4 regions of the Pseudorhodobacter turbinis genome follow, and region 4 is predicted to be linked to each of the others. Evidence: riboswitches for the same ligand, from Rfam matches in the RefSeq annotation. Region 4 holds a riboswitch; each other region holds the start of a gene.

What was found. Region 4 has a riboswitch for cobalamin ahead of EOK75_RS18300 (TonB-dependent receptor plug domain-containing protein). Riboswitches for the same ligand answer to the same signal wherever they lie in the genome.
Region 1: another riboswitch for cobalamin. It lies ahead of EOK75_RS19690 (DUF1636 family protein); the one in region 4 lies ahead of EOK75_RS18300 (TonB-dependent receptor plug domain-containing protein).
Region 2: another riboswitch for cobalamin. It lies ahead of EOK75_RS19625 (energy-coupling factor ABC transporter permease); the one in region 4 lies ahead of EOK75_RS18300 (TonB-dependent receptor plug domain-containing protein).
Region 3: another riboswitch for cobalamin. It lies ahead of nrdH (glutaredoxin-like protein NrdH); the one in region 4 lies ahead of EOK75_RS18300 (TonB-dependent receptor plug domain-containing protein).

What each region holds. Positions count from the first base shown of each region.
Region 1 is NZ_CP039965.1:1,488,246-1,495,664, reverse strand. It holds gene EOK75_RS19725 (4-aminobutyrate--2-oxoglutarate transaminase) at 1-205, shown strand, start outside; gene EOK75_RS19720 (glycine zipper 2TM domain-containing protein) at 335-595, shown strand; gene EOK75_RS19715 (energy-coupling factor ABC transporter ATP-binding protein) at 682-1,419, shown strand; gene EOK75_RS19710 (CbiQ family ECF transporter T component) at 1,394-1,990, shown strand; gene EOK75_RS19705 (phosphotransferase enzyme family protein) at 1,995-2,984, opposite strand; gene EOK75_RS19700 (cobyric acid synthase) at 2,984-4,429, opposite strand; gene cobO (cob(I)yrinic acid a,c-diamide adenosyltransferase) at 4,433-5,041, opposite strand; cobalamin riboswitch at 5,141-5,378, shown strand; gene EOK75_RS19690 (DUF1636 family protein) at 5,465-5,872, shown strand; gene cobW (cobalamin biosynthesis protein CobW) at 5,865-6,911, shown strand; gene cobN (cobaltochelatase subunit CobN) at 6,917-7,419, shown strand, end outside.
Region 2 is NZ_CP039965.1:1,472,724-1,480,142, forward strand. It holds gene EOK75_RS19605 (glucosamine kinase nucleotide-binding domain-containing protein) at 1-503, shown strand, start outside; gene EOK75_RS19610 (SIS domain-containing protein) at 506-1,534, shown strand; gene nagA (N-acetylglucosamine-6-phosphate deacetylase) at 1,531-2,679, shown strand; gene cobF (precorrin-6A synthase (deacetylating)) at 2,659-3,396, opposite strand; gene EOK75_RS19625 (energy-coupling factor ABC transporter permease) at 3,443-4,123, opposite strand; cobalamin riboswitch at 4,175-4,357, opposite strand; gene cobA (uroporphyrinogen-III C-methyltransferase) at 4,376-5,110, opposite strand; gene EOK75_RS19635 (cobyrinic acid a,c-diamide synthase CobB) at 5,107-6,432, opposite strand; gene cobM (precorrin-4 C(11)-methyltransferase) at 6,425-7,219, opposite strand; gene EOK75_RS19645 (cobalamin biosynthesis protein) at 7,216-7,419, opposite strand, start outside.
Region 3 is NZ_CP039964.1:980,786-988,204, forward strand. It holds tRNA gene EOK75_RS04605 (tRNA-Gly) at 157-231, shown strand; gene EOK75_RS04610 (DNA cytosine methyltransferase) at 444-1,403, shown strand; gene EOK75_RS04615 (NaeI family type II restriction endonuclease) at 1,415-2,314, shown strand; cobalamin riboswitch at 2,418-2,617, shown strand; gene nrdH (glutaredoxin-like protein NrdH) at 2,721-2,942, shown strand; gene nrdI (class Ib ribonucleoside-diphosphate reductase assembly flavoprotein NrdI) at 2,947-3,360, shown strand; gene nrdE (class 1b ribonucleoside-diphosphate reductase subunit alpha) at 3,345-5,468, shown strand; gene nrdF (class 1b ribonucleoside-diphosphate reductase subunit beta) at 5,487-6,452, shown strand; gene EOK75_RS04640 (MmcQ/YjbR family DNA-binding protein) at 6,529-6,873, shown strand; gene rpoH (RNA polymerase sigma factor RpoH) at 6,870-7,419, opposite strand, start outside.
Region 4 is NZ_CP039965.1:1,218,205-1,225,623, forward strand. It holds gene EOK75_RS18300 (TonB-dependent receptor plug domain-containing protein) at 1-1,720, opposite strand, end outside; cobalamin riboswitch at 1,854-2,064, opposite strand; gene EOK75_RS20945 (hypothetical protein) at 2,248-2,406, shown strand; gene hemP (hemin uptake protein HemP) at 2,403-2,549, shown strand; gene EOK75_RS18310 (hypothetical protein) at 2,559-3,038, shown strand; gene EOK75_RS18315 (imelysin family protein) at 3,056-4,309, shown strand; gene EOK75_RS18320 ((2Fe-2S)-binding protein) at 4,397-4,636, shown strand; gene bfr (bacterioferritin) at 4,584-5,069, shown strand; gene EOK75_RS18330 (di-heme oxidoreductase family protein) at 5,156-6,664, shown strand; gene EOK75_RS18335 (imelysin family protein) at 6,666-7,419, shown strand, end outside.

The sequences.
Region 1 (7,419 bases), 270 kb from region 4:
TGGCGATCCGGCCACGCATGCCCCTGATCCGGATTTCACCAACCGGGTGCGGATGGAGGCATTGAAGCGCAACCTGATCCTGCTGACCTGCGGTGTCTACGGCAACGTGATCCGCTTCCTCGCGCCGATCACCATTCCTGATGAGCATTTCGCCGAGGCAATGGATATCCTGGAGGCTTCCGTCGCTGCCGCGCGCAAAGGCTAAGCCATTTGAAACATCGGAAAAGGGGATTTGCGTTCCCTTTTCCGGCCTCCTTGGTTTTTTGAAATTCTAGGGAACTTTTCTGCAGATCATGCGTTCCCTCTCAGACAATCATTTTTGAGTGAGGATGCCATGAAAACGCTACTGCTTTCCCTTCCCGTTATCGCGCTGTCCCTTGCGGGCTGCCAAACTGCCAATCAAAATGCGGCCGCAGGGGCCGTTGCTGGCGGCGTTCTGGGCGCTGCTGTTTCCAATAAGGATGACCGCCTGACAGGTGCCGCCCTTGGTGCCGCTGCAGGTGTTGCCGCCTCTACCTTGATCGGCACTGCACCCGGCAAAGACCAGTGTTATTACCGCAACAGCCGCGGCGAGCGCTTTATTGCTGACTGCTGACGCGGGGCAGCTTTTTCCGTGGGTGCTTGGCACGGGCGGGCTGGCAGGGTAAAAGCCCCCAACCGCAGCCCGAGCCGATAGAGCCTATGCCCCCGCCAAACCCTCCCGTCGGATTGACCCTTGAAAACGCAGGCTTTACCGCCGCCGGTCGTGTGATCCTGTCCGATCTGACGCTGTCGCTGACAGAGCAACGCATCGGCATTATCGGGCGCAACGGTTCGGGGAAAACCAGCCTGTTGCGCCTGCTTTCGGGCCTTGTGGCCCCCGCCACCGGCACCGTGCGCGTCGATGGGCTGGACCCTGCGCGCGACCGCAAGGCGATCCTGTCGCGGCTCGGGATCTTGTTCCAGAACCCCGACCATCAAATCATCTTCCCAACCGTGGCCGAGGAATTATCCTTTGGCCTGCACCAGCAAGGCATGGCGAAACCTGCCGCCAAAGCCGCGATGCGCGCCATGCTTGCGCAGCACGGCCGCAGCCATTGGGAGGATCGCCCTGTCACAGCCCTCTCACAAGGTCAGCGGCATTTTTTGTGCCTGCTGTCACTGCTGGCGATGAAGCCCGCCACGATTTTGCTGGACGAACCTTTTGCGGGCCTTGATCTGCCCACGCAATCGCGGCTGACGCGCACCTTTGATGCCCTGCCGCAACGGCTGATCCTGATCACCCATGATCCGGCGGCGCTGGCGCGCTATGATCGGGTGATCTGGCTGGAACAGGGGCGCATTCGTGCCGATGGCCCGCCAACCACGATCCTGCCCGATTTCACGACCGAGATGACCCGTTTGGGGGAAGTTGATGCTGACACTGACCTGTCCGATTAAGACCCCCCTGCACCGCATCCCCGTGGGCCCGAAGCTGCTGGCCTTGGCGGTAGGAAGCGTGGCGCTGTTCCAGTTGCAGAACCTCTGGCTAATCGGGGCGGTCATGGCTGCGGTGGCGGGGCTTCACCTTGCCTTCGGGTGGGCCTTTGCCCGCCATGCAGCGGCCATGCTGCGCCCGCTTTGGCCGTTTTTACTGATACTGGGGATCTGGCACGGCTGGACAGGCGAATGGGTCACAGGGGCCGCGTTGGCAGGCAAGATGCTGGTGGCCGTGGCGCTGGCCAATCTGGTCACCATGACCAGCCGGCTTGAGGATATGATCACCCTTGTAGAACGCCTCGCCGCCCCTTTGTCGCGCTTTGGCCTGTCGCCGCGCGTGCTGGCCGTTGCGATGGCTTTGGTCATCCGCTTCACCCCGGTTTTGATGGAGAAGACAACCCAGCTTGGTCACGCATGGCGCGCCCGGTCCGCCCGGCGCGCAAACTGGCGGATCATGCTGCCCGTCAGCCTGATGGCGCTGGATGATGCCGATCATGTCGCCGAGGCCATCCGCGCCCGTGGCGGGCTATAGCACCTTATCCGTGGCTGGCCAGATAGCGCTGCGCCAGAACAAGCGTGCGGGCGGCAAAATCAGGGGCGAGCATTTGCGGCTCGGGCGCCTCAATATGACTGCCGATCCACGCCAAAAGCGCCATGCGGCGCAGCATGATGAAGGTGTCGATCTCGGCCTCATCGCAGGCCGATAAGGGGCGCACCTGCCGGTAGCCCTGCAACCAAGCCGCGCGCAAAGCGGGGATCTGGGGGTGATCCTCGATAAAGCTGATGCCGGCCGCGAAATCATAAAGGTGCCAGCCCAGCCCGCAATCGTCGAAATCGATCAACCGCGTGGTCGCGCCGTCGATCAACAGATTGGCCAGACGCATATCTGCATGGATCAACCCATAGCGATCCGCCCCCTTGCCAAAGGCGCTCAGGCGGCGGCGGACGGTGGCCTCGGCCTGTTCCAGAACCGTGACAATTTCGGGGGTGACATTCGGGGCGGCGCGCCAATCCCCCCAAGTGGGGTTCGGGCCAAAGACCGCCTCATCATCCCAGATCAAACGCTCCAGCGGGGTGGTCGGCTGCCACTGTTGCGTGTGCAGATGCATCGCGGCGGCAATAGCACCCAATGACGCAAAGGGGGTGGTCAGATCATTGCCCTCATCGGGTTGCGCACCGGGGGCAAAGTGGAACATCACCATAAAGCGCGGATCGTCAAGATCGGGCGCATGGCCCTGCTGTACAAAGGCCCCGTCCCGCCCTGCGATCGGCGCAGGGGTCAGTACGGTACCAAGGGCTGCCAACGCCTGTGACCACTCCAACTCTTGCTCTATCCCGCGGCGGGAATGATAGGCGGCGCGGTGGATTCGCAGGACCGCGCGGAAATCAGGGGCCTCGACCAGCCATGTGGTGTTTTCCGACACATTGATCAACCGCAGGGTCGCGCCTTCGGGCACAGGCCACAGCCGCAGCGATGCTTTTGCCAGCCGCTCCAACCGGGGCAAAAGATCGGCCAAAGGGGCCATCAGCGCGCGACCCCGAACAGGCCAGAGACATCCAGATGTTCCTCCAGATGCGCGGCAAGGCTGTCCAATGCGGCCTCAACCGCCGTGCTATGGCTATGGCTTGAGGACACGCCGAGATTGGCCAGAAAGGCCGCGCGAAAGGCATCATCCGCGAAAATCCCGTGCAAATAGCTGCCCGTGACCAGCCCGTCGACACTTATCGCGCCCTCACCCCCGTTGTTGATACGGGCAAAGGGGCGGGCGCGGTCGGGGCCCTCGCTGCGCCCGATGTGGATCTCATATCCCTGCACCGGTGTATCGCTGGCGATGTGGCGGCCTTGCACTTGGGTCAGACGTTTATCGCCCGTCATCACCGTATCGACCTCCAGCAAGCCCAGACCGGCGGTGGTGCCCGCAGGCCCCTCGCCCCCCTCAGGGTCCGCGATAGAGCGGCCAAGCATCTGATACCCCCCGCAAAGGCCAAGGATCCGGCCGCCGCGCCGGTGGTGGGCGGCAAGGTCGATATCCCAACCTTGCGCGCGCAAAAACGCCAGATCGCCGCGCGTCGATTTGCTGCCGGGCAGGATCACCAGATCGGCATCGCCGGGAATCGCCTCTCCTGCGCGCAGCATCGTCAGCCGAACGCCCGGCTCTTGTGCCAGCGGGTCGAGGTCATCGAAATTTGCAATCCGCGAAAAGGTCAGCGCAACGATATGCAGCCCCTCGGCCTTGGGCCTTGCGGCGATATCCAGCGCATCCTCGGCAGGTAGCCGCCACGCTTGGGGGAACCACGGGCAGACGCCAAAGCCGCGCCAGCCCGTGCGCGCGCCGATCAGCGCATAGCCGTCCCCAAACAAACGCGGATCACCGCGGAATTTATTGACCAGAAACCCCGCCACCATTGCCGCATCTTCTGGGTCAATCACCGCTTGCGTGCCGATGATCTGCGCAATCACCCCGCCGCGATCAATATCGCCCGCCAGTATCACCGGCACATCCGCCGCACGGGCAAAGCCCATATTGGCAATATCATCGCGCCTCAGGTTGACCTCGGCCGGGCTGCCCGCCCCTTCGACAATCACCAAATCATATCGCGTCTTGAGACGGGAAAAACTGTCCAGAACCGCGCCCATCAGCTTTGGTTTCAACGCCGCATAATCCGCCGCGCGGGTCGAGGTCAGCCAACGCCCCTGCACGATCACCTGCGCCCCGGATTCGGTCTCCGGCTTGAGCAGCACAGGGTTCATATCCGACACCGGCGCCAGCCCCGAGGCCTGCGCCTGCAATGCCTGCGCCCGCCCGATCTCGCCGCCATCCACCGTTACGGCGGCATTATTCGACATGTTCTGCGGCTTGAAGGGTGCCACGGTCAACCCGCGCAACCGCGCCGCACGGCACAGCCCCGCCACCAGCATCGACTTACCGACATTAGAGCCGGTGCCCTGGATCATCAGCGCGCGGCCCATCCCCTAGAATTCAACCCCTTTTTGCGCCTTGATCCCGTCGCGGAAGGGGTGCTTGACCAAGGTCATCTCGGTCACCAGATCGGCGGCCTCGATCAATTCGGGCTTGGCATTACGCCCCGTCAGCGCAACATGGGTCATCAGCGGCTTTTGCGTTTGCAGGAAATCCACCACCTCGTCGATCTCCAGATAATCATTGCGCAGCGCGATGTTTATTTCGTCCAAAAGCACGAATTGGACCTCGGGGTCGAGGATCAGCGCCTTGGCCTGTTCCCAACCGTTGCGGGCGGCGGCAATGTCGCGTTCGCGGTCTTGGGTCTCCCAAGTAAACCCTTCTCCTGAAACGACAAATTTGCACGCATCGGGGAAATGTTTTTGCAAGAAATCGCGTTCGCCTGTGGCGCGCGCCCCCTTGATGAACTGCACCACGGCGCAGGGCATCTGATGGGCGATACAGCGCATGATCATCCCGAATCCCGAAGAGCTTTTGCCCTTGCCGGTGCCGGTGTGAACGATGATCAGCCCGCGTTCCTCGGTCTTGGTTTGCATCATCCGGTCACGCGCGGCTTTGATCTTGCGCATCTTTTCGGTGTGGCGGCTGTTGGTGTCTTCCATCCGTCCCTCCTTAGGGGTTCATCGCCCTGATGTGTGGCAGCCTGCGTGCGGGGCGTCAATATGGCAGCTTGGGCTCTTGACTTGGCAGGGCCAAGCGGTCAGACCTGACCTCGTGTTGGTGCCCGGTCTTGGCTGGGTGAAAAGGGAATTTGCAATCGGGCCGAACGCGCAAGCGTTTGATCAGGTCAGCAGAGCCGCCCCCGCGACCGTGACCGGAGAGGTCACCCGAATGCCACTGGCCGATATGGTCGGGAAGGTTGGGTGACCGACAAGGGCTGCCATCCGGCACCCCCTGACATCCGCAAGCCGGGAGACCTGCCAGCACGGGATTGATCGAAACCGGGCGGGGTGCCTCGGTGGCGGGTCGCTATCGTTTTGCACCCTGTCGCCTAGCCTCGTTCTGCCTAATGAACGGGATTGCCGATGCCACAGGACCACCCCCATCCAGTCGAATTACTGGTCTGCACCAGTTGCCGCGCAGGCCAACCCGTGACCGAAGGCCAGCCGGTTCCCGGTGCTGCATTGCACGCGGCCCTGATGGCCCAAGAGCCGATGGATGGCGTTAAAATCACCGCTGTGGAATGCCTGTCGAACTGCTCGCGCGGCTGTACGGTTGCCCTGCGCGGCGGCCCTGCCCGCTGGACCTATGTTTACGGTAACCTGTCAGAGGGCACAGACGCCGCGATGGTCTATGAAGGGGTCGCGCAATACCGTGATGCCGCTGACGGGCTCGTGCCTTGGCGCGAACGCCCCGTACATTTCCGCAAAAACTGCATCGCCCGCATCCCTCCACTTCCGCAAACCCCCACCCCAGAGGTTGATCATGTCTGACCTGTCGAAACTTCCCGTTACCGTCATCACCGGCTTTTTGGGCGCTGGCAAAACCACGCTGATCCGTCACCTGATGCAAAATCCGCAGGGCCGCCGTCTGGCCGTTGTGGTCAATGAATTTGGCGATGTGGGGGTCGACGGTGATATCCTCAAAAGCTGCGCGATCCCTGATTGCCCGGCTGAAAACATCGTTGAGCTGGCCAATGGCTGCATCTGCTGCACCGTCGCCGATGACTTTATCCCGACGATTGAGGCGCTGATGGCCTTGACGCCGCGCCCCGATCACATCCTGATTGAAACCTCAGGACTGGCCCTGCCCAAGCCCTTGCTCAAGGCCTTTGACTGGCCCGATATCCGGTCGCGCATCACCGTGGACGGTGTGATTGCCGTGGCCGATGCCGAGGCCATTGCGGCCGGTCGCTTTGCGCCCAATGAAGCAGCAGTTGAGGCCCAGCGTGCGGCAGACGACTCACTTGATCATGAAACCCCGCTGTCCGAGGTGTTTGAGGATCAGATCGCTTGCGCCGATATCGTCTTGTTGACCAAGCCCGATCTGGCCGGCCCAGAAGGTGTCGCCCGCGCCCGCGCCATAATCGCCGCCGAGGCACCCCGCCTGCTGCCGGTGATTGAGGTCGCCGAGGGCGTTGTCGACCCCCGTGTGATCCTGGGCCTGGGCGCCGCCGCCGAAGATAGCCTCGACGCCCGTCCCAGCCACCATGACGGCGCCGATGATCATGACCATGATGACTTCGAATCCGTTGTCATCGACATCGCCGAGGTGGCAGAACCCGCCGATCTTGCCGCCCGGATTGAGGCTTTGGCCCGCGATCACAACATCCTGCGCGTCAAGGGTTATGCCGCCGTCACCGGCAAGCCAATGCGCCTTTTGGTGCAAGCCGTGGGCGCAAGGGTCCGCCATCAGTTTGACCGCCCTTGGGGGGCCGAGGAACCGCGGCGCGGCCGTTTGGTGGTGATCGCCGAGCATGATGATATCGATCCGGTGGCACTTCATGCTGCGTTGAACGCTCCGGCGGGATAACCTAAATGCACGTTGTCTTTCGCGAAAGCCACGGGTTGGACGAGGCCGACACCCCCACCGATCTGGGCCAAAGCCCGGGTGATCTGGTGGTGCTGTCGTTCTCGGACAGTGACCTTGGCGCTTTCGCGGCGGGCTGGCGTGCGGGTGGCGGGTGCGAGGGCCGTTTGCCCAGCCTGCGTTTGGCCAATCTGGCCGCGCTGAAACACCCTCTTTCGGTCGATACCTATGTGGAGCGCACGCTTGAGGGCGCCAAAGCCATCCTGATCCGGCTAATCGGCGGGGTGCCCTATTGGCCCTACGGGTTGCAAAGCGTGGCCGATCTGGCCCGCCGCAAGGGGTTGGCGCTGGCGGTTTTACCCGCAGACGGGCGCCCTGATCCACGGCTGGATGAGGTGTCCACCCTGCCCAAATCTACCCTGCGCCGCCTGTCACAGCTTTGCGATACCGGCGGGGAAATCGCGGCACAGGCAGCACTGGCGCAATTGGCACTTGCCGCGGGGCTTTATAC
Region 2 (7,419 bases), 250 kb from region 4:
CACAGACCCATCGGTATTTTTGCGGTTGGGGCTTTGATCTGTCGGATCAGGCCTCGGGTGCATGGTTGGGACGGGGCGCTTTGATGCGCTGCCTGCTGGCGCATGACGGGTTGGCGGCGCAAAGCCCCCTGACGCGCGCAATCATGGCGCAATTCGGGGACGTGCCGACCACGCTTGTTGATTTTGCGAGTGCGGCCCTGCCAGCTGATTACGCGACATTCGCCCCCCAAATCGTGGAGGCGGCCAAAGTCGGGGATGAAACCGCCAGCGATTTGATGCGGCAAGGTGCGGCCTATTTGAACAGCTGTTTCGCGGCGGCCTCGGCGGGGCAATCAGGCCCGTTTTGCTTGTCAGGCGGAATTGGCCCGCACTATGCGCCCTATCTCGAAACCCGGTTTCGTGACCGTTTGGTCGCCCCGCTTGGCACCGCCCTTGACGGTGCGTTGTTTTTGGCGCGTCAGGCCCATCAGAACATGGAAACGCTTCGGTTGGCAAAGGAGTGAGCATGCCCCATCAAACCCATATGCGTCGGGAAATCCTTGAAATTCCCGATGCGGTTGAAAGCCTTTTGATACAGGGAAAATCCGGTATGGCGGCGGGCGCGCGCGCCTTGGCGGCCTGCGATCCAAAGTTTATCATTTCTGTCGCGCGGGGGTCGTCGGACCATGCCGCTACCTATTTCAAGTATATCTGTGAGATGGAGGCGGGTATTCCCGTGGCCTCGGTCGGGCCATCTGTGGCCTCCATCTACGGGCGCAAGCTGACCCTGCAAGGGGGGGCCTGTCTGGCGGTATCGCAATCGGGCAAAAGCCCTGATATTGTGCGCATGGCCGAAATGGCAACTGCGGGCGGGGCATTGTCCTTTGCCCTGACCAACCATCCTGACAGCGCGCTTGCCAAGGCCAGCACCCATACGCTGCAACTTCATGCGGGCGCCGAGCAAAGCGTGGCGGCGACCAAGACATTCGTCACCTCTATCGTCTCACTTGCTTGGCTGCTGGCGGAATGGCGCAAGGATCGGGCCTTGTTGGCGGCCCTCCATGGCTTGCCAGAGGTGCTGTCCCAAGCGGTGACGATGGATTGGAGCGCGCTTGGCAACCAGATCGCCGCGCGGCCGTCGCTTTATTGTTTGGGGCGCGGCCCTGCCTATGCGATTTCCAGCGAGGCGGCCCTGAAGTTCAAGGAAACCTGCCAGCTTCACGCGGAATCCTTTTCCTCGGCCGAGGTGCTGCACGGTCCGGTCTCGATTGTGGATCGCGGCTTTCCGGTGCTGGCCTTTGTCTCGGCCGACGCGGCAGAGCAATCTGTGGTCGGCGTGGCCGATGCGATGGCGGCAAAAGGCGCTGCGGTCTTTGTGACCTCGGATAAAGCCAGTCAAGCCACCGCCCTGCCTTGTGCCCGTACGGCCCATCCGCTGACCGATCCGATTTCACTGATCCTGTCATTTTATGCGATGGTGGAGCAACTCGCCCGTGCGCGCGGGATCAATCCCGACGCCCCGCGCCACCTTCAAAAAGTAACGGAAACACTATGACACAGCGCGCCTATATCGGGGCGGATATTTTTGACGGCAGCGGTCTGCAACCGGGCATGGCGATCTTACTGGAGGGCGAGGTTTTCCGCGCTATCCTGCCTGAGGGGGATATTCCGGCGGGGTTTCAACGCATCACGCTTGCGGGTGGCACATTGATGCCGGGCTTTGTTGATCTTCAGGTCAATGGCGGCGGCGGGGTGATGTTCAACAGCCAAACTTCGGCCGAAGGTCTGGCTGTAATCGCACAGGCACATGCCACAACAGGCACGCGGGCGCTGCTGCCGACCCTGATCACCGATACGGTCGAGCGCACCCGCGCCGCCGTCGACGCGGTTGAAGCGGCGATCCGGAAAGGAGTTTCGGGGATCATCGGCATCCACCTTGAGGGACCGCATCTGTCGCTGGCGCGCAAAGGGGCGCATGACCCTGCGCTGATCCGAAAGATGGAGCAGGCAGACGAGGATTTCCTGTGCGATGCGGCGCAACGCTTGCCCAATGTGATGATCACGGTCGCGCCCGAATCCGTCAGCACCGCACAGATCGCACGGCTGAGCGGGGCGGGCGTTATCGTCTCAATCGGTCATACCGATTGCAGCTTTGACGAGGCTGAGGCTGCCTTTGCGGCGGGCGCGCGCTGTGTCACCCATCTTTTCAATGCCATGAGCCAGCTTGGCAACCGAGAGCCGGGGTTGGTCGGGGCGGCCCTGCAAGCCGGGGCGGTTTCAGCGGGGATGATTGCTGATGGTATTCATGTGCATCCCGCCGCGATGCGTTTGGCGCTGGCTGCCAAACAGGGGCCTGCGGCGATTTTTCTGGTGACGGACGCGATGGCCACCGCCGGATCGGATATCACGGAGTTCACCCTTAACGGGCGGCGGGTGTTGCGAGAGAACGGCGATTTGCGGCTTGAGGATGGTACTTTGGCGGGCGCGGATCTTGATTTCTCACGCGCGCTGTCGGTGATGATCGACGAGGTCGGAATTGATCCGGCACGGGCGTATGCGATGGTGACCTCTGGCCCTGCCAAGCTGTTGACGACAGATTTCGGGCTTGGCGGCTTTACCTCCGGCCAGCGGTGGAACGGCATCTGGTTGGATGACAAACACCGCTACACCCCGATTGGCTCAGGCATCAACCCTGCGTAGCAAATAGATATCCATGATCCAGCCATGCGCCGCCCGTGCGGCCTGCCGCATGGAGCGTATCTCGGCGCCAACCTCATCCAGCCTACCGGCATGGAGCAGCTGGTTCGCCATGCCCAGATAGGCCCCCCACCAGATATGATAGGCACTGCCCTCCAGCACCTCGAACGCAGCACCCTGATCCAGCATGACCACCAGCGTGGTAGCGCCTTGGGGCCAGCCATGATCGCGCAGGCGGCGGCCGGTGGTCACGGTGAAATCCCCGCCCAATGTGTTGAGGGGAATGCCATGCGCCGCCGTCAGCACTTGCAGCGCGGTGATCCCTGGAACAACCCGAACTTTCGGCGCAGGCGACAGCCGCGCGGCAATCCGCAGCGTGCTGTCATAAAGCGAAGGGTCCCCCCAGACCAGCAGGGCGACCCGCTTGGCCGAAGGCGGGATGGAGGCGGCCCAAACGGCGGCAATCCGGTCGTGCCAGTCCTCGACCGCCTTTAAATAGGGCAAGGCGGGGTCGCGGCGGGGCAGGTCAAATTCGACCACAGGCGCATCCGCCCCCAAGACCGAGGCCACAATCTGACGTCGCAGGTCGGCAAGATCGGCGCGATCCGCCCCCTTGCGCGGGATCAGGATAAGATCGGCCTCGGCCAAGGTTTTTCGGGCCTCGACCGTCAGATGGTCAGGGTTGCCGGTGCCGATACCAATAAGAAATAATGTCTGCATTGTTGAACGCGTCCGGGCCTTTGCTGTGGCCCGAACGCTTGATCCATTAGCTGTGCTGATGATACAGGCGGTTGGTCAACAGCGGTGATCCTTTCAGTCCGTGCAAGGATTTCGCCCCCGCCAGAACCGCCAGATCGGCCAGCGGCTCTATCAGGACCACCAGCATATAGGCTGCACCAAAGGACCCGATGGCCGCCAGATTATCGGCCCCCACGCCCTGACCGTAGATCGCCCAAAAACCCACCCAAAGCACCACACCGCCCTGATAGGCCGCCGACATTTTCAAAACATGGCTATAGCTAAGGTCGACATAAGCCACATGCGCCGGAACAACGCGCCGCGCCAGAAGATCAATCGCAAACAGCGGGAACAGCAGCGTTGTGACATTGACGAAATACATCGGCAGATCGGTCGGCGCAAAAAAGAGCGATTGCACCAAAAGCCCGGCCGCCAGCCCGATGGCCGAGGCAGGCGCCCCCAGCAGCAAGAACAGCGTCGTCCCTAGGATCAAGTGGACCTCTGACACGCCAACGGCAAAATGGGGCAGCACCTCAAAGAAGATAAAGGTTCCGACCATTGCGATCACCGACCGCAGGGCCAGTGATACAATGTTATGGGTTTTTAGATCATCGACGATCAGCTTGGCGGTATAGCCCGCAGCCGCGGTTGCGGTGGCATAGGCAAAGACCATCTTGGCGCCATCTACGACGCCGGGTTCGATATGCATATCAGTCTCTCCGGACCGCCCACCCGGCGGCCATGGGTGCCGGATGCTCCGGCGTTGCGTTTCAGAACGGCAGGTCTCCTGACTTGCGGGTCATCGCGGTTCTGGCCCTTCCCGGCCCAAAGGGGCCAGTGGTTTTGCCAGTCTCGCTATCCGCCTACAGTTGCGGGGGCAGTCGGGGCTTTTCACCCCGTTCCCTTTTGATCCCTCTCGGGAACCGTTCGAGGTTTACTATGACGCCAAGTGACCGGCGTTTCAATCCAGCTTTGCGCAATCGGTGGCAAGCGGTCCAAAAAGAATGAGCGCGGGGGCGGTGCCGGTGTTTTCACCAAGTTGCCGTGCCAGCTCTTCAACCGTCGAAAGCTGAAGCTTCTGGTCGGGGGTGCTGACCCCTTCGGCCAAAAGCGCGGGCGTATCGGCGGGCAAGCCATGGGCGGTCAAGGCCGCCGCCAAAGCGGGAAAGCTGCGCTTGCCCATAAAGACCACCGTCGTGGCCCCCGGATCGGCCAGGGCCGCCATATTCAGATCGGGGGGCAAGCCGCCGCTGGTATCGGCGCCGGTTACAAATTGCACCCGCCGCGCGGTCAGGCGACGCGTCAGCGGCAGCCCCGCCGCCGCCGCCGCCGCGATGGCCGAGGGGACGCCGGGGATGATCTCATATTCGATGCCTGCGGCTTTCAGGGCGACAAGCTCTTCCTCCAGACGGCCGAACAAACCGCTATCGCCGGATTTGAGCCGCACCACACGCTGACCGGTTTTCGCATAATCCACCAGCAAGCGGCTGACGTGATCTTGCTTGGGCGAGGGGCGTCCCGCGCGTTTGCCCACCGCCACCATATCCGCGCCCTGCCGCACAAGTGCAAGGATCGGACCCGAGGCCAGATCATCAAAGAGCACCACATCGGCGCGTTTCAACCTGTCGGCGGCTTTTAGGGTAAGCAACTCGGGGTCGCCGGGGCCGGAGCCGATGATGCTGACAAATCCGGTCATGATGTCTCTGCTGTAATAAGGTGAAAGAAGGTGCCGCTGGCATGGCCACGAATTGATCCGGTTTCCGTAACCGGCCCGCCATCGGCATCAAAGACATCGGCAAGCGGCGCGTCGGGTTGTTCCAGAATGGTGGAATAGTGGAACTCATGCCCGCGCAGGGCGTGACCGGCGGCAAAGCCGGGCAGGCCCGCGCGCAAGACCGCGCGACGGTAGCCCAAGTGAAAGCGGCGGGTTTCATAGCTGGTCACAAGGCCCAAAAGACCGGCCATCTGGTGGCGCACCCCGTCCTTGTCGATCAGCGCCTGTCCCAATGCCATATAGCCACCGCACTCGCCATGCACGGGGCGGCTTTGCGCATGGTGCTGCAATCCGGCCCGAAACTGCGCCGCTGCGGCCAACCGCCCTGCATGCAATTCGGGATAACCGCCGGGCAGCCAGACCAGATCGGCCGCCGCATCCGGTGCCTCATCGGCAAGGGGAGAAAACGGCAAAATCTCGGCCCCTGCTGCGCGCCACCCTTCCAGCAAATGCGGGTAGGTAAAGGAGAACGCCGCATCCTGTGCCAAGGCGATCCGTTGTGCCGGTGGTTTGGGCAGCGCGCCTTGCCCCAACGCATGCCCCTGCGCCAAGGTTTTGATCCGTTCCAGATCGACATGCGCGCGCAAGAACGTGGCATAGCCTGCAATCGCCGTTTCCAGATCGGGGTGCTCCACCGCTTGGATCAGGCCCAGATGGCGCTCGGGTAGGGAAAGATCACCGCGCCGGGGCAGGGCGCCCAGCACCTCAATGCCTGCAGCCTCCATGCCAAGGCGGGCCAGCCGCTCATGGCGGGGGCTGGCGACACGGTTCAAGATTACGCCCGCAAAGGGCAGGTCGGGGTTATAGCGCGCAAAGCCAAGCGCCGTTGCCGCCGCCGATTGCGCCTGTCCGCTGACATCGATCACCAAGATCACAGGCCAGCCCATCCGCAGCGCCGTCTCTGCGCTGGAACCAAAGCCCGTCTGTCCGCGTGTGGCGACCCCGTCGAACAAGCCCATCGACCCTTCGGCCACGGCGATATCCGCGCCCGTCCCTTGTGCCGAAACCGCGTCCAGCAGTGCAGGGTCCATCGCCCAAGTATCAAAATTGAACGAGGCCCGTCCGCTGGCGGCGCGGTGAAAGGCGGGGTCGATATAATCCGGCCCGCTTTTGAACGGCTGCACCACCAGCCCGTCCTCGGCCAATGCGCGCAGCAGGCCCAGCATCACGGTGGTCTTGCCTGTGCCTGAAGCCGGTGCCGAGATCATCAGGCCGGGAAGTTTGCGGTCATAGGGGTCAGTCATCTCCATCTGTCCATTCTGCCCAAGGGCTGTTTGCCGATTGCGGGCGGTAACGCCGGTCATAATCCGCCGCATAAAGGCAGCTTTCGCCAAACCCTTCTTGTGCCAAGGCAGGCCCCACAAGGATCAACGCGGTGCGGGTGACACCTTCGGGGATTGCGGAGGCAAGCCCTGCTATGGTGGTGCGGATGATGCGCTGATCTGGCCAGCTTGCACGCCAAACGATTGCGACGGGGCAATCCCCGCCGTAGTCAGGCGCAAGATCGGCCACCACTTGCGCTGCGTTCTGGATCGACAGGTGGATCGCCAGCGTGGCCCCCGTGGCGGCGAAATTCACCAGCGTTTCCTTGGGCGGCATAGAGGAGGCCCGCCCCGGTGTGCGCGTCAGGACCAGCGATTGCGCCACACCCGGCAGCGTCAATTCCGCCCCAAGCGCGGCAGCAGCAGCAGCAAAGGCTGGCACGCCGGGGGTGACGGTAAAGGCAATACCCTCGGCACGCAGTCGCCGGATTTGCTCGCCCATCGCGGACCAGACCGACAGATCCCCCGAATGCAGCCGCGCCACGTCAAGCCCGGCCTGATCGGCCGCGCGAATTTCTGCGATGATGGCATCCAGATCAAGGGAGGCGGTGTTCACGATCCGCGCGCCTTTTGGGCAATGGTCCAGAACGGCCTCGGGGACCAGAGATCCGGCATAAAGACAGACCGGACAGGCGGCGATCAGATCGCGACCACGTAAGGTAAGCAGGTCGGGTGCGCCGGGGCCGGCGCCGATGAAATGTACGGTCATGGGTCCTCTGTCATGGCAAGGGCACAGGTGGCCTGCCGGTCGGTTGAGATGATGCGCGGTGCAAGCAGTCGCGCTTGGGGGCCGGCGGCAGCAAGGGCTGCGGCCTCGGCGACGCTGCCGGTGCCATGGCTTGTTTGTGCGGCTGCACTTTGGGTCGGGGTGTTTATGGCGGCCAGATCATGGGCGGGAACGGCGCGAAA
Region 3 (7,419 bases), on a different replicon from region 4:
CCCTACCTAACACCCTGTAAAACAAGCCAAAGCCTTACGACCCCCCGTCCCCGAGGAGGTGTTTTGCAGAAAAATGCAAAAAAGTTACCGAGGGCGCATTTTTCCTCTTGCAGCCGCCGCGCCCTCTTTGTAAACCCTGCCTTACCGAAAGGGAGTGCGGGCGTAGCTCAGGGGTAGAGCATAACCTTGCCAAGGTTAGGGTCGGGCGTTCGAATCGCCTCGCCCGCTCCAATTTCGGTCCTGCCAAGATGCAGGCATGCAAGAGGTCGCCTACGGGCGGCCTTTTTTGCGTTCGGGCGTACAGACACCTTTGACAGATGATCGGGCTTGCCCGGATACGACAGTATCGGTAAGAACGAATTAAGAACGTTCACACGGCACCGGTTCGACTGTTGACCTATATGATCACAACGGGTTGTATGTGCGAAAAGAAAGCGGGCAACATGCTGACATCTGTAGAACTTTGCGCTGGCGCTGGCGGCCAAGCCCTCGGGCTGGAAAAGGCCGGATTCGCCCATACCGCGCTGGTCGAGATTGACAAGCACTGCTGCAATACCCTGCGTCACAACCGCCCCGAATGGAATGTGCTGGAAGAAGACATCCGCATTTTCAAGGAGCGCGCAGCGGATTTCAGGGGGATGGATCTTTTGGCCGGCGGCCTGCCCTGCCCGCCCTTTTCTGTTGCCGGCAAACAGCTTGGCGAATTGGATGAGCGTAACCTCTTTAACGACGCTATTGATATTATCGATGCCGCCCGCCCCCGCGCCGTGATGATCGAAAACGTGCGCGGCTTTTTGGGTGCGGTTTTCCACGACTACCGCGAACGCCTGAAGACGCAGCTGGATAAACTGGGGTATAAGACGGATTGGCGTCTGTTGAATGCATCCGATTACGGGGTGCCCCAGCTTCGGCCTCGCGTGGTGATCGTCGCGATTCCCAAAGAGCGCGCCGATTTCTTTGATTGGCCAGAGCCGAATCCCCACAACCCGCCCACCGTTGGCGAAACCCTGCGCGACCTTATGGCGGCAGGCGGCTGGCGCGGCGCCGAGGAATGGGCCGCAAAAGCTGATGAGATTGCGCCCACCATCGTCGGCGGCTCTAAGAAACACGGCGGCCCCGATCTTGGCCCAACCCGTGCGCGGGCCGCATGGGCCACTTTGGGCGTAGAGGGGCGCACCATCGCCCCCGAGGCCCCCGACCCTTTCCACAGCGGCATGCCGCGGCTGACGGTGGAAATGGTCGCCCGCATCCAAGGCTTTCCTTCCGACTGGCATTTCACCGGCAGTAAAACCAATGCGTACCGGCAGGTCGGCAATGCCTTCCCGCCGCCGGTGGCGCAGGCGGTCTCAACGCAGATCAGCAAAGCGCTTCGCAAGCGGGTGCTACGCGCGGTCAATGGCTGAGCTTTGCAGCCTTGAAAAAGACCCTTCCTGAAACGATCGTTACCGCAGGCCATCCGGATCACGTCCTGCTAACTGCCATCGCGACTGAGATTTCGGATCGCGCCGGCGGCGAGTTAGCTTTGGCCGCGCGATTCGCGGCGATGCTGCGGCAATGCGTTGATGATGTGATCATGACGCCGAAAACCGGACGGCGATCCTATGACGAATTGGAAAAGACCGAAAAGACCTATATCGGCACGCGGGTCGAAATAGAGCTGCGCGCCATGCTGCGCCTGCCCAAGGGCAAGCTGGACACCGTGATTCTGGGGCGTGACGTCGATATCAAGAACACAATGGGCAGCAATTGGATGATCCCGACCGAGGCCGTGGACAACCCCTGCATTCTGGTCGCCGCCGATGAGGTGCGGGCCTTATGCTATCTTGGCCTGATCGTGGCACGGCCCGATTACTTAACGTTTGGCAAAAACAAGGATGGCAAGAAAAGCGTGTCGGCGCTTGGGTTTGCCAATATCCTGTGGCTGCTGAAGGAACACCCCTATCCACCAAACTTCTGGCGCACGGTGCCCGCCGATGTGATCGAACGGATTTTTGCCGGGCAATCGGGCAACCAGCGCATGGCCAATCTGTTCCGCGAGGTGCAAGGCCTGCCGATCACCCGCGACGTGGTAGAGGCCGTGGCCCAGCAACAAGATTTCATGCGCCGCATCCGGTCCGATAACGGCAGGGGTACAAGGGACCATCTGGCGCGTGAAGGCGTCTTGCTTTTGTCGGGGCACTATGACGCGCCCCTTATCACTGCCTTGGGCCTACCGGCCTGTTCGGGCAGTGAATTTATATCCTACAAACCCTTGTCACAGGCAGAGGTGGATCTGGCCGCGACACATGGCATTGCCCTGAACCGGGGCAACTAGCAGGCGCTGGGGCTCTAAGCCATTGACCTGCGCTTTCCAGCAACAGTCCCAATATTGGCAAGAATGGCGGCCACAAGATATTGACAAACTACCCCCTCTACTCCACCACTGCTGGTGTCATGGTGCCTCGGGGCGACTCGGGGTTAAAAGGAAAGCCGGTACGGTCAGTTTGCCCGAAAGGGCGCTGCCACCGCAATTGTAAGTGGTTCGCAACGTTAACATATAGCTTGGGGTGTAGGCCTTGAGGTGTTGGCCGCGTAATGGGAACCGAGCCGGAAAACCGACCCTGACACCAAAGACGAAACCGCGCAGCGGGCGTGAATACGTGATTGGAAACAGGACCGAAACCTGCTTTAATCATGTGCCACACCCGCGCATTAAAAACACTGATAAAGGGGCCACAGGCATGACCATCACCGTTTACTCCAAACCCGCTTGCGTGCAATGCACCGCCACCACCCGCGCTTTGGATGCAAAAGGGATCACCTACACTGTGGTAGACCTGACCGAAGACGCAGACGCGATGGACCGCGTTACCTCGTTGGGCTACCGCCAAGCCCCCGTTGTGATCGCCGGTGATGCGCATTGGGCGGGCTTTCGCCCTGATATGATTGGCCAATTGGCCTGATGATGTGACCCGGCTTGTCTATTACTCGTCGGCCTCTGGAAATACGGCGCGTTTCATTGCACAATTGGGTCTAGCTGCTGCGCGAATCCCTGTTCGCCCGAACGACCCTATGCCGGATCTTGTTACACCCTATGTGTTGATCTGCCCTACCTTCGCCGATGGCGAGGGGCGTGGGGCAGTTCCAAAACAAGTGATCCGCTTTTTGAATGATCCATCACGCCGCGCGGGCTTGCGCGGCGTTATTGGCGCCGGAAATCGTAACTTCGGCACAACCTATGCTTGTGCTGCCGACGTGATCTCCGCAAAATGTAATATCCCCGTGCTCTACCGGTTTGAGCTGGCGGGAACCGAAACCGATATCACCCGTGTCCGAACGGGCCTTGCCGAATTCTGGGGGACTGAATGCTCGACGTCGTAAAGCCTGCGCTGGATTACCACGCATTAAATGCCATGCTAAACCTCTATGATGATGCGGGGAACATCCGCTTTGATGCTGACCGCAAGGCTGCACGAGAGTATTTCTTGCAGCACGTCAATCAAAATACCGTTTTCTTTCATAGCCTTGATGAAAAACTCGGCTATTTGGTCGAGGAAGGCTATTACGAAGGCGAAGTGCTGGATCAATATTCCAAGAACTTTCAGCGCAAGATCTGGGAGGCAGCATTTGGCGCCAAGTTCCGTTTTCCGACCTTCCTTGGGGCGTTCAAATATTACACCAGCTACACGCTGAAAACCCGTGACGGGCAGCGCTATTTGGAACGCTATGAGGACCGTGTGGTCATGGTCGCCCTTGCGCTGGCCCGCGGTGATGAAACCCAAGCCATGCGCTTTATGGAAGAGATCATCGCAGGCCGCTTCCAGCCCGCCACGCCGACGTTTTTGAACGCAGGCAAGGCATCACGCGGCGAGCTGATTTCGTGTTTCCTGCTGCGGCTCGAAGACAACATGGAAAGCATCGGTCGCGGCATCAACTCCGCGCTGCAACTGTCCAAGCGTGGCGGCGGTGTGGCCTTGATGCTGACCAACCTGCGCGAGGCGGGTGCACCGATCAAAGGGATCGAGAACCAGTCCTCGGGCGTCATTCCGGTGATGAAACTGCTAGAAGACAGCTTTAGCTATGCCAACCAATTGGGCGCGCGTCAGGGTGCGGGGGCGGTTTACCTCAATGCCCACCACCCCGATATTTTCCAGTTCCTTGATACCAAGCGCGAAAATGCCGATGAAAAGATCCGCATCAAAACCCTGTCGCTTGGCGTGGTGATCCCCGATATCACCTTTGAATTGGCCAAAAAAAATGAGGATATGTACCTCTTCTCGCCGCATGACGTGGCCAAAGTTTACGGCGTTCCCTTCTCGGAAATCTCGGTCACCGAGAAATACGCCGAGATGGTGGATGACAAGCGGATCAAGAAAAAGAAGATCAACGCGCGGGAATTTTTCCAGACCATCGCGGAAATCCAGTTCGAATCCGGCTACCCCTATGTGATGTTCGAAGACACCGTGAACCGCGCCAACCCGATTGCGGGCCGGATCAGCATGTCGAACCTGTGTTCGGAAATTTTGCAGGTCAACCGCGCGTCGGAATTCAATGACGACCTTAGCTATTCCAAAATGGGTACCGATATTTCGTGCAACCTTGGCAGCCTGAATATTGCCGCCACGATGGACGGCCCCGGTTTCGGCGCCACGATTGAGGCCGCCGTGCGCGCGCTGACGGCTGTGTCCGAGATGTCGGCGATCGATTCCGTGCCCTCGGTCCGTCACGGCAATGATGAGGCCCATGCCATCGGCCTTGGCCAGATGAACCTGCACGGCTTCCTTGCGCGCGAACGCATTCACTACGGCAGCTCGGAAGGCGTCGAATTCACCTCCGTTTACTTTGCCGCCGTTGCCTATCACGCGATCCGCGCCTCCAATCTTTTGGCGCAAGAGCGTGGCAAGACTTTCGTCGGCTTTGAGGATTCAACCTATGCGGACGGGTCGTTCTTTGACAAATATACCACCCGTGACTGGCTCCCCACATCCGAGGATGTCACCCGTGTGTTTGCCAACATCACCCTGCCCACTCGCGCCGATTGGGAGGTGCTCAAGGCCGATGTCATGGCCCACGGGCTTTACAATCGTAACCTGCAAGCGGTGCCACCGACCGGTTCGATCAGCTATATCAACAACTCCACCTCCTCGATCCATCCGATTGTCTCCAAGATCGAAGTGCGCAAGGAAGGCAAGATCGGCCGCGTCTATTACCCGGCCGCCTTCATGAACAATGACAATCTGGAATACTACCGCGACGCCTATGAAATCGGGCCGGATGCGATCATCGACACCTATGCTGCCGCGACCGAACATGTGGATCAAGGCCTGTCCCTGACCCTGTTCTTCCCCGCTGAGGCTACGACGCGCGATATCAACCGCGCCCAGATCTATGCCTGGAAAAAGGGCATTAAAACCATTTATTACATTCGCTTGCGTCAATCTGTCCTTGAAGGGACAGAGGTTGAAGGCTGCGTCTCCTGCTCGCTGTAAGGAAAGTCTGTGAAAGATATGAACACCACAACCGTCGTGCCGCGCGCCATCAACTGGAACAGGCTGGAAGACGACAAGGACCTTGAGGTCTGGAACCGGCTTACGGTCAATTTCTGGCTGCCCGAAAAGGTGCCGCTGTCCAATGACGTGCAATCCTGGGCCACCCTGCGCCCCGAAGAGCGCGAGCTGACGATTCGGGTCTTTACCGGGCTGACGCTGCTGGACACGGTGCAGAACACCCTTGGCGCGCCCGCGTTGCTGCCCGATGCGCAAACCCCGCATGAAGAGGCGGTGTTGACCAATATCGCCTTTATGGAGGCGGTTCACGCGCGCAGCTACTCGTCCATCTTCAGCACGCTTTGCACCACCAAAGAGGTGGATGAAGCTTTCCGCTGGTCCGAGGATAACCCGCATTTGCAGGCCAAAGCGCGGATGATCTGTGAGAAATACGCAGCAGGCGCCGACCCGATGAAGCGCAAGATCGCATCGGTGTTTCTGGAAAGCTTCCTGTTTTATTCGGGCTTTTACCTGCCGATGTATTGGTCCAGTCGCGGCAAGCTGACCAATACCGCCGACCTGATCCGGCTGATCATCCGCGATGAGGCGGTGCATGGCTATTACATCGGCTATAAATTCCAGCGCGCGCTGGAACGTGAAACACCTGCGCGCCGCGAAGAGCTGAAGGATTACGCCTTCGCCCTGATGTTCGACCTCTACGAGATCGAGGCAAAATACACCGCCGAGCTTTATGACGGTATCGGGCTTAGCGAGGACGTAAAGGCCTTCTTGCATTACAACGCCAATAAGGCGCTGCAGAACCTCGGCTATGAGGCGCTGTTCCCGCCTGCCGCCTGTGAGGTGAACCCTGCGATCATGGCGGCCCTGTCGCCCGACAGCGAAAACCACGACTTCTTTTCCGGCTCCGGCTCTTCCTATGTCATCGGCAAGGCGGTTGCGACCGAGGACGACGACTGGGATTTCTAAGCCTGCGCCATCAAACGCTATCTTATGGCCCCTACCGCGTGTAAAATCGCGGTAGGGGCTTTTTATTAGGGAAACGATGCAACGCGATCAGATCAACGCCTTTTGCCGCGCCCTTCCGGCCACAACTCATGTCGTGCAATGGGGTGGCTCCGATGTGTGGAAGGTTGGCGGCAAGGTCTTTGCCATCGTCAGCGCGGAAGGGGTATCGTTCAAGACATCGGAACTTATGTTCGAAGTGCTGGGCCACGAAGAGGGCATTCGCCCTGCCCCCTATCTGGCCTCACGCGGGTTCAAATGGTTGCAGCACTATGGCCCGCCCGGCGGATTACCCGATGCCGAGCTGGGCCAAGCACTTGAAACCTCTTACGAGATGATACGCGACGCCTTACCGCGCAAGACACGCGCCGAATTGGGGGTTTAGGCGGGGATCGCCATCCCCTTTTCGCGCGCAAGCTCTCGCATTTTGTCTTGCAGCTTTTCAAACGCCCGCACTTCGATCTGACGGATACGTTCGCGCGATACGCTGTAGGTTTCCGAAAGCTCTTCCAGCGTGACAGGCACCTCGTTCAAACGGCGCTGTACCAAGATGTCCTTTTCGCGGTCGTTCAAGACAGACATCGCCTCGATCATCATCTCGCGGCGGGTGTCCATCTCATCCTTTTCGGCGTAATCATTGGCTTGATCGCTGTCTTCATCCTCAAGCCAGTCCTGCCATTGCGTAGACCCCTCGCCGTCAGAGCCCACCGTCACGTTCAACGAGGCATCCCCCCCCGACATACGCCGGTTCATAGAGATCACCTCTGCCTCTGTCACGTTCAATTCAGTGGCAATCCGGGCGACGTTTTCAGGGCGCAAATCGCCCTCTTCCAGCGCGCCGAGTTTGGACTTGGCTTTGCGCAGGTTGAAAAACAGCTTCTTTTGCGCCGAGGTCGTGCCAAGTTTTACCAAAGACCATGACCGCAGGATA
Region 4 (7,419 bases):
TAAAATCGGGCAGTTTTTCAACACTGCGCGCGCCCCAGCCTTGCAGGTCGTAATTGCCCGAGACATGCCGCAGATCCGCCGAAACTGCACCGCGCCCGCCAAAGGTTTCATAGGTCGCCCCCAAGGTCAGCTCATTGCGCGGGCGGCGGGTTTCGGTGGCGCCATCGGGGTTTTTCGCGTCGATATAGGTATAGCCGAGCCGCAGGGCCAGCACGTCGGTCGCCTGCATATTGCCGGTTACCTCAATCCCTTGCCGCTTGGCCTTGCCGCCTTGGTTGATAAAGCCGAAGGTCCCCGGCCCGGTCGAAATATCGGTGATCTTATCGGTCAGGGTCTCGTTGAAATAGGTCACATCAATGCTGCCACGATCGGCAAAGATCGGGAAGGTCGCGCCCAGATCAAAGCTGCGGTTACGCTCCGGCGTCAGGTCGGGGTTGCCGCTATAGCCAAAGCTGCTGGCGAATAGCTGGAAATATGAGGGGTCCACCACGCCCGTCCCTGCCGAGGCATGCAACCGCACCCCGCTTTGCGGCAACAGATAGGACAGGCCGACATTCCATGTCGTCGTATCCTTGTACTGGCTGTTCTGGTCATGGCGCGCGCCAAGCTGGACATTTAGCCCGTTGTCAAAGCTGCCGCGATATTCCAGCGCGACCGATGTTGCTTTCGGATTGTAATCGGGGTTGGAGCTGCTGGATTTCTCTTCTTTTTCCAACAGCAGGTTCAGCAGCTGGTTGGCATCCTTGACTGTGCCGTCAATGCCATAGCTAAGCCGGTATTTCGCTGCATTGGCCGTGTTCTTGCTGGGCGCGCCACCGTTATAGCTTTGATCAAAGCGGGTGGTTTCCAGCGCAAACCGTTGTTCAAGGCGGCCATCCAACATGCTGTATTCCGCAAACAGGCTGGCGGTGGTTTCATCGCGGGTGCTGTAGTTTGACGGGTTGTCTACGATATAGGACGCGGCATCCGTGGGTGTCCAAGAGGTATCATCGTAGTCGTAATCTTCTTTGGACCGGCGGATGGTGAAGCCCAGCTTCAGGTCCTCGGTTGCCATGATGTCGCCCGAAAGGATGGCGGTATCGCGCCGCACGCTGTCTTTCTCGCCGCCGTCACCGGAAACGTCATAGCCACGGTCATCACTGCTGGAAATCGCAAGCGATATGGCGCCCCGTTCGGTCCGGTGGCCAAGGAAGACGCTTGCCGTGGTGCCTGCACCCACCTCAAGCGATGCGCTTGCGGTTTGGCCCATTTCAGCCTTGCGGGTGATGATGTTCACCACGCCGGTTGAGGCACTTGCCCCGTAGAAGGCTGATTGCGGGCCGCGCAGCACCTCGATCCGTTCGATATTGGCGGTTTCCAGCCCGCTAAGAGAATAGCCGCCATCCGCGCCCGATGCCAAAATTCCGTCAATAAGAACCAAGGTGTGGTTTGCTTCGCCGCCACGGATCCGCAGACCCGTCAGGCTGGCGCTGGACCCGTTGACCGAGACGCCGGGCAGGGACCGCAGGGCATCGCGAACGGTCGTGATCCCGCGATCCTCGATGTCTTGTGCCGTCACCACGCTGGCGGCGTGCCCGTATTGCGCCGCGCCAATCGGGCTGAGGCCACCAGAGATGATGATCTCGTCCAGATCAAACACCTCTTGGGCGAAAGTCGGCGTGATAGAAAATGTTGCGGCGGCGGTCGCCAGCAAGCCTGCGCGCATGGATGAAACCAGCATATGATACCCTCGGTTACGGCCACAGAATTGCCGTTTGGTCCTGTTGTGACACTGGAGGGATGCATGATTCCCCCGCAGCCGGTGAAATCACCACGCGCGGAAGCTCCGCAGCCCGACGCGCCCCTCGCGGTCGAACAGGGTGAACACCTTGGCAGGTCTCCTGACTTGCGGGTCAACGCTTGGCCGGACCTTCCCGCAGCTTTGCGCTACAGTGGTACCCCCGGCCTCACTCTCCGCTTACAGTTGCGGGGGCAGTCGTGGATTATGTGCCCAATGCAGGCATCTTACCACGTTCCCTTTTAATCATACGGCGAACCGCCAGAACCAAAGCCCTTTTGTGCTAGCGAAAGTTGCCGTGAATGTGAAGGGGTTTCAGTGTGGGGGAGGGCTGTAAAACAAAGCTATTAATGGGTGACTAAAAGAATCAGGTTTACATTTCAGACTGAATCAGTAAGGTAACGCCATAAGCCAAGCCACCCCAGTGCGAACAGGGCAAGCCCGGTACAGTTTTGCAAAGGAGTGCGAAAATGCCCGCGCCAACCCAAGATCGCCCGATGAGACCCGATACCGAAGTGTTCCGTATTCCCAACCTTTCCGACTGGCTCAGCTTTGCGGCCTTGGGCGATACCGCCCTTTGGGCCAGCTATGCCGACCACAAAACCGTGCGCTCGGAGGGTGGAAAATGAACATGCAAGTTTTGGTGGAGGCTATTCCCGCATATGATGCCCGCGTGATGACCAATGGGCAGACGATGGCGCATATCACCTTGGACGGGCAGGTCTATACCCTGCGCATCACCAAGGCCGGCAAATTGATCCTGACAAAATGAGGGGGTGACATGTCAATTGCCTGGACCCCAGAATTCCCATCCCGCCAGCGTGGCGCGGCCCCCGTCGGCACCTTGGCCGAATTGCCGGGGGTAGAGCGTCGCGCCGTTTTGTATCTGCGCAAGTGGTGCGAGGGGCCGCAGGGCCGCGAAGCCGTTGCGGCAGACGTATCCCGCAGCTTTGATGCGCCGCGTGCCGCGCAAACCGTGAACCGTTTTGCGGATTTGCTCGAGGTGGTTTTACGCTGCCCCCGCCGCCCGCTGATGCGCCACGGCTCCGATTGCGGTTGCTTTGGCGGTGACGAATCCACCTTTGCCCATATGATCGCCGCCAGTGCGGCAGGCGACCGCGAAGACGCAATGGCTTTCGCTCTGACCCTCATGCACCCCGGCGAGGCCTTTCAGGCCGTTCAGGTGGCCGAGGATGTCGGGCTGTCCTTTCTGGAATTATCCCGGCCCGACTACGCGCGGCCACCCTATTTGAGACACTGACCAAAAAAGGAAATATTATGCGTCTGTCCCTGATTGCTGCTTTGACCACAACCGTGTTTGCGGCCCCCGCACTGGCTGCCACACCCGAGGAGGTCGCCCGCACCTATACCGATATCGCGGCAGCAGGTTACGGCGACAGCCTGACCACAGCAAAGGCCCTGCAAGCGGCAGTGGATGCCCTCATTGCCGCGCCCTCGGATGAGACGCTAGCCGCTGCAAAAGCCGCATGGATCGCGGCCCGCGTGCCTTATCAACAGACCGAGGTTTACCGTTTCGGCAACGCGGTGGTGGATGAATGGGAAGGCCGTGTGAACGCTTGGCCGCTGGACGAAGGGCTGATTGACTATGTCGATACCAGCTATGGCCAATCCGACGAAAACCCGCTGTCCACGCTGAATGTGATCGCGAATACGAAGTTTACGCTGTCGGGGGCGGATGTGGACGCACGCGCCCTGACGCCTGAATTTATTTCCGGAACCCTGCATGAGGTGGACGGCATCGAGGCGAATGTCGCCTCGGGCTATCACGCGATTGAATTTCTGCTTTGGGGGCAGGATTTGAATGGCACGGGGCCGGGGGCGGGCAACCGTCCGGTAACCGATTTCGCGCAGGGCGCGGATTGCACCAATGGCAATTGTGACCGCCGCGCCGAATACCTCAAGGCGGCAACCGACCTGTTGATCACCGATCTGGAATATATGACCGCGCAGTGGGCAGCAGGCGGAGAGGCCCGTGAGGCAACGCTTGCCGATCCGGCCGCCGCGCTCTCGGCGATGCTGACCGGCATGGGCAGCCTGTCTTATGGCGAATTGGCCGGTGAGCGGATGCGCCTTGGTGTCATGCTCAATGATCCCGAAGAAGAGCATGACTGTTTTTCCGATAACACCCACAACAGCCACTATTATGACGGTTTGGGCATTCGCAACGTCTATACTGGCAGCTACACCCGTGTTGATGGCAGCGTGGTTTCCGGCCCCTCCCTTTCCGAACTGGTCGCAGAGGCCGATGCGGCCGTGGATGCGCAGTTGAAGGCAGAGCTTGACGCATCGGTGGCGGCGCTTGGCGCGGTAAAGACCGCCGCAGAGGCCGGGCTTGCCTATGACCAGATGCTTGCGGTTGGCAATGCCGAAGGCGAGGCGTTGATCATGGGTGCCGTTGATGCGCTGGTCACGCAAACCGCCTCGATCAACCGTGCTGTGACCGCGATGGGGCTTTCGGCGGCGATCGAAGGGTCCGACAGCCTCGATAACCCAAGCGCTGTTTTCCAGTGATCGGCATCTAAATCAAAGGGGTTCGCCATGATTATCTGTCATTGCACCGGCATCACCAACCACCAGATCACGGCGGCGGTGGACTGGATGCGTTCGGCGGACCCCGATACCGTTATCACCCCTGGCAAAATCTATCGTGCCCTTGGGCATCGGGCCGATTGCGGGGGGTGCATGCCGCTGTTCCTTGACACCATGCGTAAATCTGCGAGTTTCGGGGTAGCCACGACCGCAGGGTCTAGCCACGAAATCCCGAATCTTGGAACAGGAAAATACCATGAAGGGCGATCCCAAAGTCATCGACTATCTGAACGCAGCGCTACGGTCTGAACTTACGGCCGTAAGCCAATACTGGCTGCATTACCGCCTACAAGAGGATTGGGGCTTCGGTCATATTGCTGCTAAATCCCGTGCCGAAAGCATTGAGGAAATGAACCATGCCGATCGTTTGATCGCGCGGATTTTGTTCCTTGAAGGCCACCCCAACCTGCAAAAACTCGACCCTTTGCGCATCGGTGAGAACCTGCGCGAGACGTTAGAGGCCGATCTGGCCGGCGAACATGATGCGCGTAACCTGTACATTGAGGCGCGCAAACATTGTGATGCGGTGGGCGATTTCACCTCCAAAACCTTGTTTGAAGAATTGATCGCCGATGAAGAAGGCCACATTGATTTCCTCGAAACCCAAATCTCGCTTTATGATGAAATTGGCGCGCAGAAATACGGTCAGTTGAACGCCAAACCTGCCGATCAGGCCGAATAGGCGGAATTTGTCGCAGGGCGGCGCGGCGTTTTCTGATTGAATTAGTCGGGAATTTTTGGCACTCAGGCGCGGTAAGGAGTATCCCGATGTTTCGAACCGCCCTGATCCTGTCCTGCCTTGCCGCGCCCGCCCATACGCAAACCCTAGGCGACGTGCATTTGCCGCTGGTTCCGCGCACAGAGGCTGAGGCAGCACGCATCGCGGCCGTCACCGCCCTGACCGATGATTTCAGCAAGGCTGAAGCGTTTGAGGAAAAGCCCGCAGGGGCGGCGACAGTGCGGGCTTGGACCAATGCCGATGCGTTTTCCCAGCTATCAGCCAATATGCCCTTCGCGCATGAAATGGACTTTAAGCTGGGCAATGCGCTGTTTCGCAAGTCATGGGTTGCCTCGCCCTCATCGACGCTTGGCTCGGACGGGTTGGGGCCGCTTTACAATGCGCGCGCCTGTCAGGATTGCCACCTCAAGGATGGTCGCGGCCATACGCCCGAGGGGCCGGAAGATCGCGCGGTGTCAATGTTCCTGCGTCTTTCGGTGCCCGCCGCCAGTAGCGCCGAGGAGATCGAGGGCTGGATCGCCACCGCCAATGAGCCGACTTACGGCGGTCAGCTTCAGGATTTCGCGGCCCCCGGCCATAGCGCCGAAGGGCAGATGGAGATCACCTATACCGATGTTCCGGTAGAGCTGGCTGATGGCACCGTTGTCACCCTGCGCGACCCGAGTTACTCGGTCAGCGATCCGGGCTTTGGCCCGCTTCACCCCGATGCCATGCTGTCCCCCCGCGTCGCCCCGCAGATGATCGGGCTGGGCCTGCTCGAGGCGATCTCCGTGGCCGATATTCTGGCTAAGGTCGATGCGGATGACGCGGACGAGGATGGTATTTCGGGTCGCGTGGCGATTGTGCCAAGCGCGGCATTCGGTGTGCCGGTGCTGGGGCGCTTTGGCTATAAGGGCGGCACCGGCACGGTGATGGATCAATCAGCGGCGGCCTTTTCGGGGGATATGGGGCTTTCGACGCCGCTGCACCCCGACCCTTGGGGCGATTGCACCAAGGCGCAAGCCGATTGCATCGCCGCCCCCCACGGGCAGGAACCCGAAAACCGTGAGGGGCTGGAGGTGGATACCCTCTCGCTTGATCTGGTAACCTTTTATTCGCGCAACCTCGGCGTGCCAGAGCGGCGCGACGTGTCGGACCCGACCGTTTTGCGCGGCAAGGAAGTGTTCTACTCCCTCAACTGTACCTCGTGTCATACCCCCAAATATGTCACCCACCGCCTGACCGACCAGCCAGAGCAGAGCTTTCAGCTGATCTGGCCCTATACCGATCTGCTTTTGCATGACATGGGCGAGGGGCTTGCCGACAACCGCCCCGAAGGCCGCGCCACGGGCACCGAATGGAAAACCCCGCCGCTTTGGGGGATCGGCCTGACACAGCAGGTTTCGGGCCACAATCAATTCCTGCATGATGGCCGCGCCCGCAACCTGCTGGAGGCGATTCTGTGGCATGGGGGCGAGGCAAAGGGCGCCCGCGATGGCGTCGTCTCGCTTGATACATCTGACCGCGATGCTTTGATCGCCTTTCTGGAAAGCCTTTGACATGATCCGCGCGCTTGCCCTTTCGCTTTGTCTTGCCACACCTGCCTTTGCCGATTTTCCCGAAACGGTGCGCGATCATATCCTTCCCGGCTATGCGGGATTTGCAAAGGCGGCCGAGGATTTGGCGGATACGGCGGCGCAAAGCTGTGATCCGCAGGCCCTGCGCCCCGCTTACAATGCGGCTTTTGATGCGTGGATGGGCGTGCAGCACCTGCGCTTTGGTCCGGTAGAGCAGGGCGGGCTTGGCCTTGCCATCGCCTATTGGCCCAACCCCAAGGGCAGCGGGCGGCGTGCGCAGATGGCCATCCTGACCGGCGATGCCTCTTTGCTGGAGCCTGAAAATTTTGCCGAACAATCCGTGGCGGCCCGCGGGTTGTTTGCGTTGGAGCGGCTGCTTTATCCAAGGACCGAGCTTCCTGCGGACCCTTGTCCCCTGATCCGCGCGACTACTGCCGATCTGGCGCGGGTTGCGGGGGTGGTCCATGCGGCATGGGTTGATGATTATGCCGAGACATTGCTGACCGCAGGCGAGGCGGGCAATACGACCTATCTGACCCGCCCCGAGGCCCGTCAGGCCTTGTTCACCCAGCTTGCCACCGCGCTTGAATTTACCGATGACACCCGCCTTGGCCGCCCTCTCGGCAGCTTTACCCGTCCGCGTCCCGAACGGGCCGAGGCTTTGGCATCAGGTCGTCCGCTGCGCAATATCTTGCTGTCGCTAAAGGCTCAACGTGCCATGGTTGAGACGCTGACAC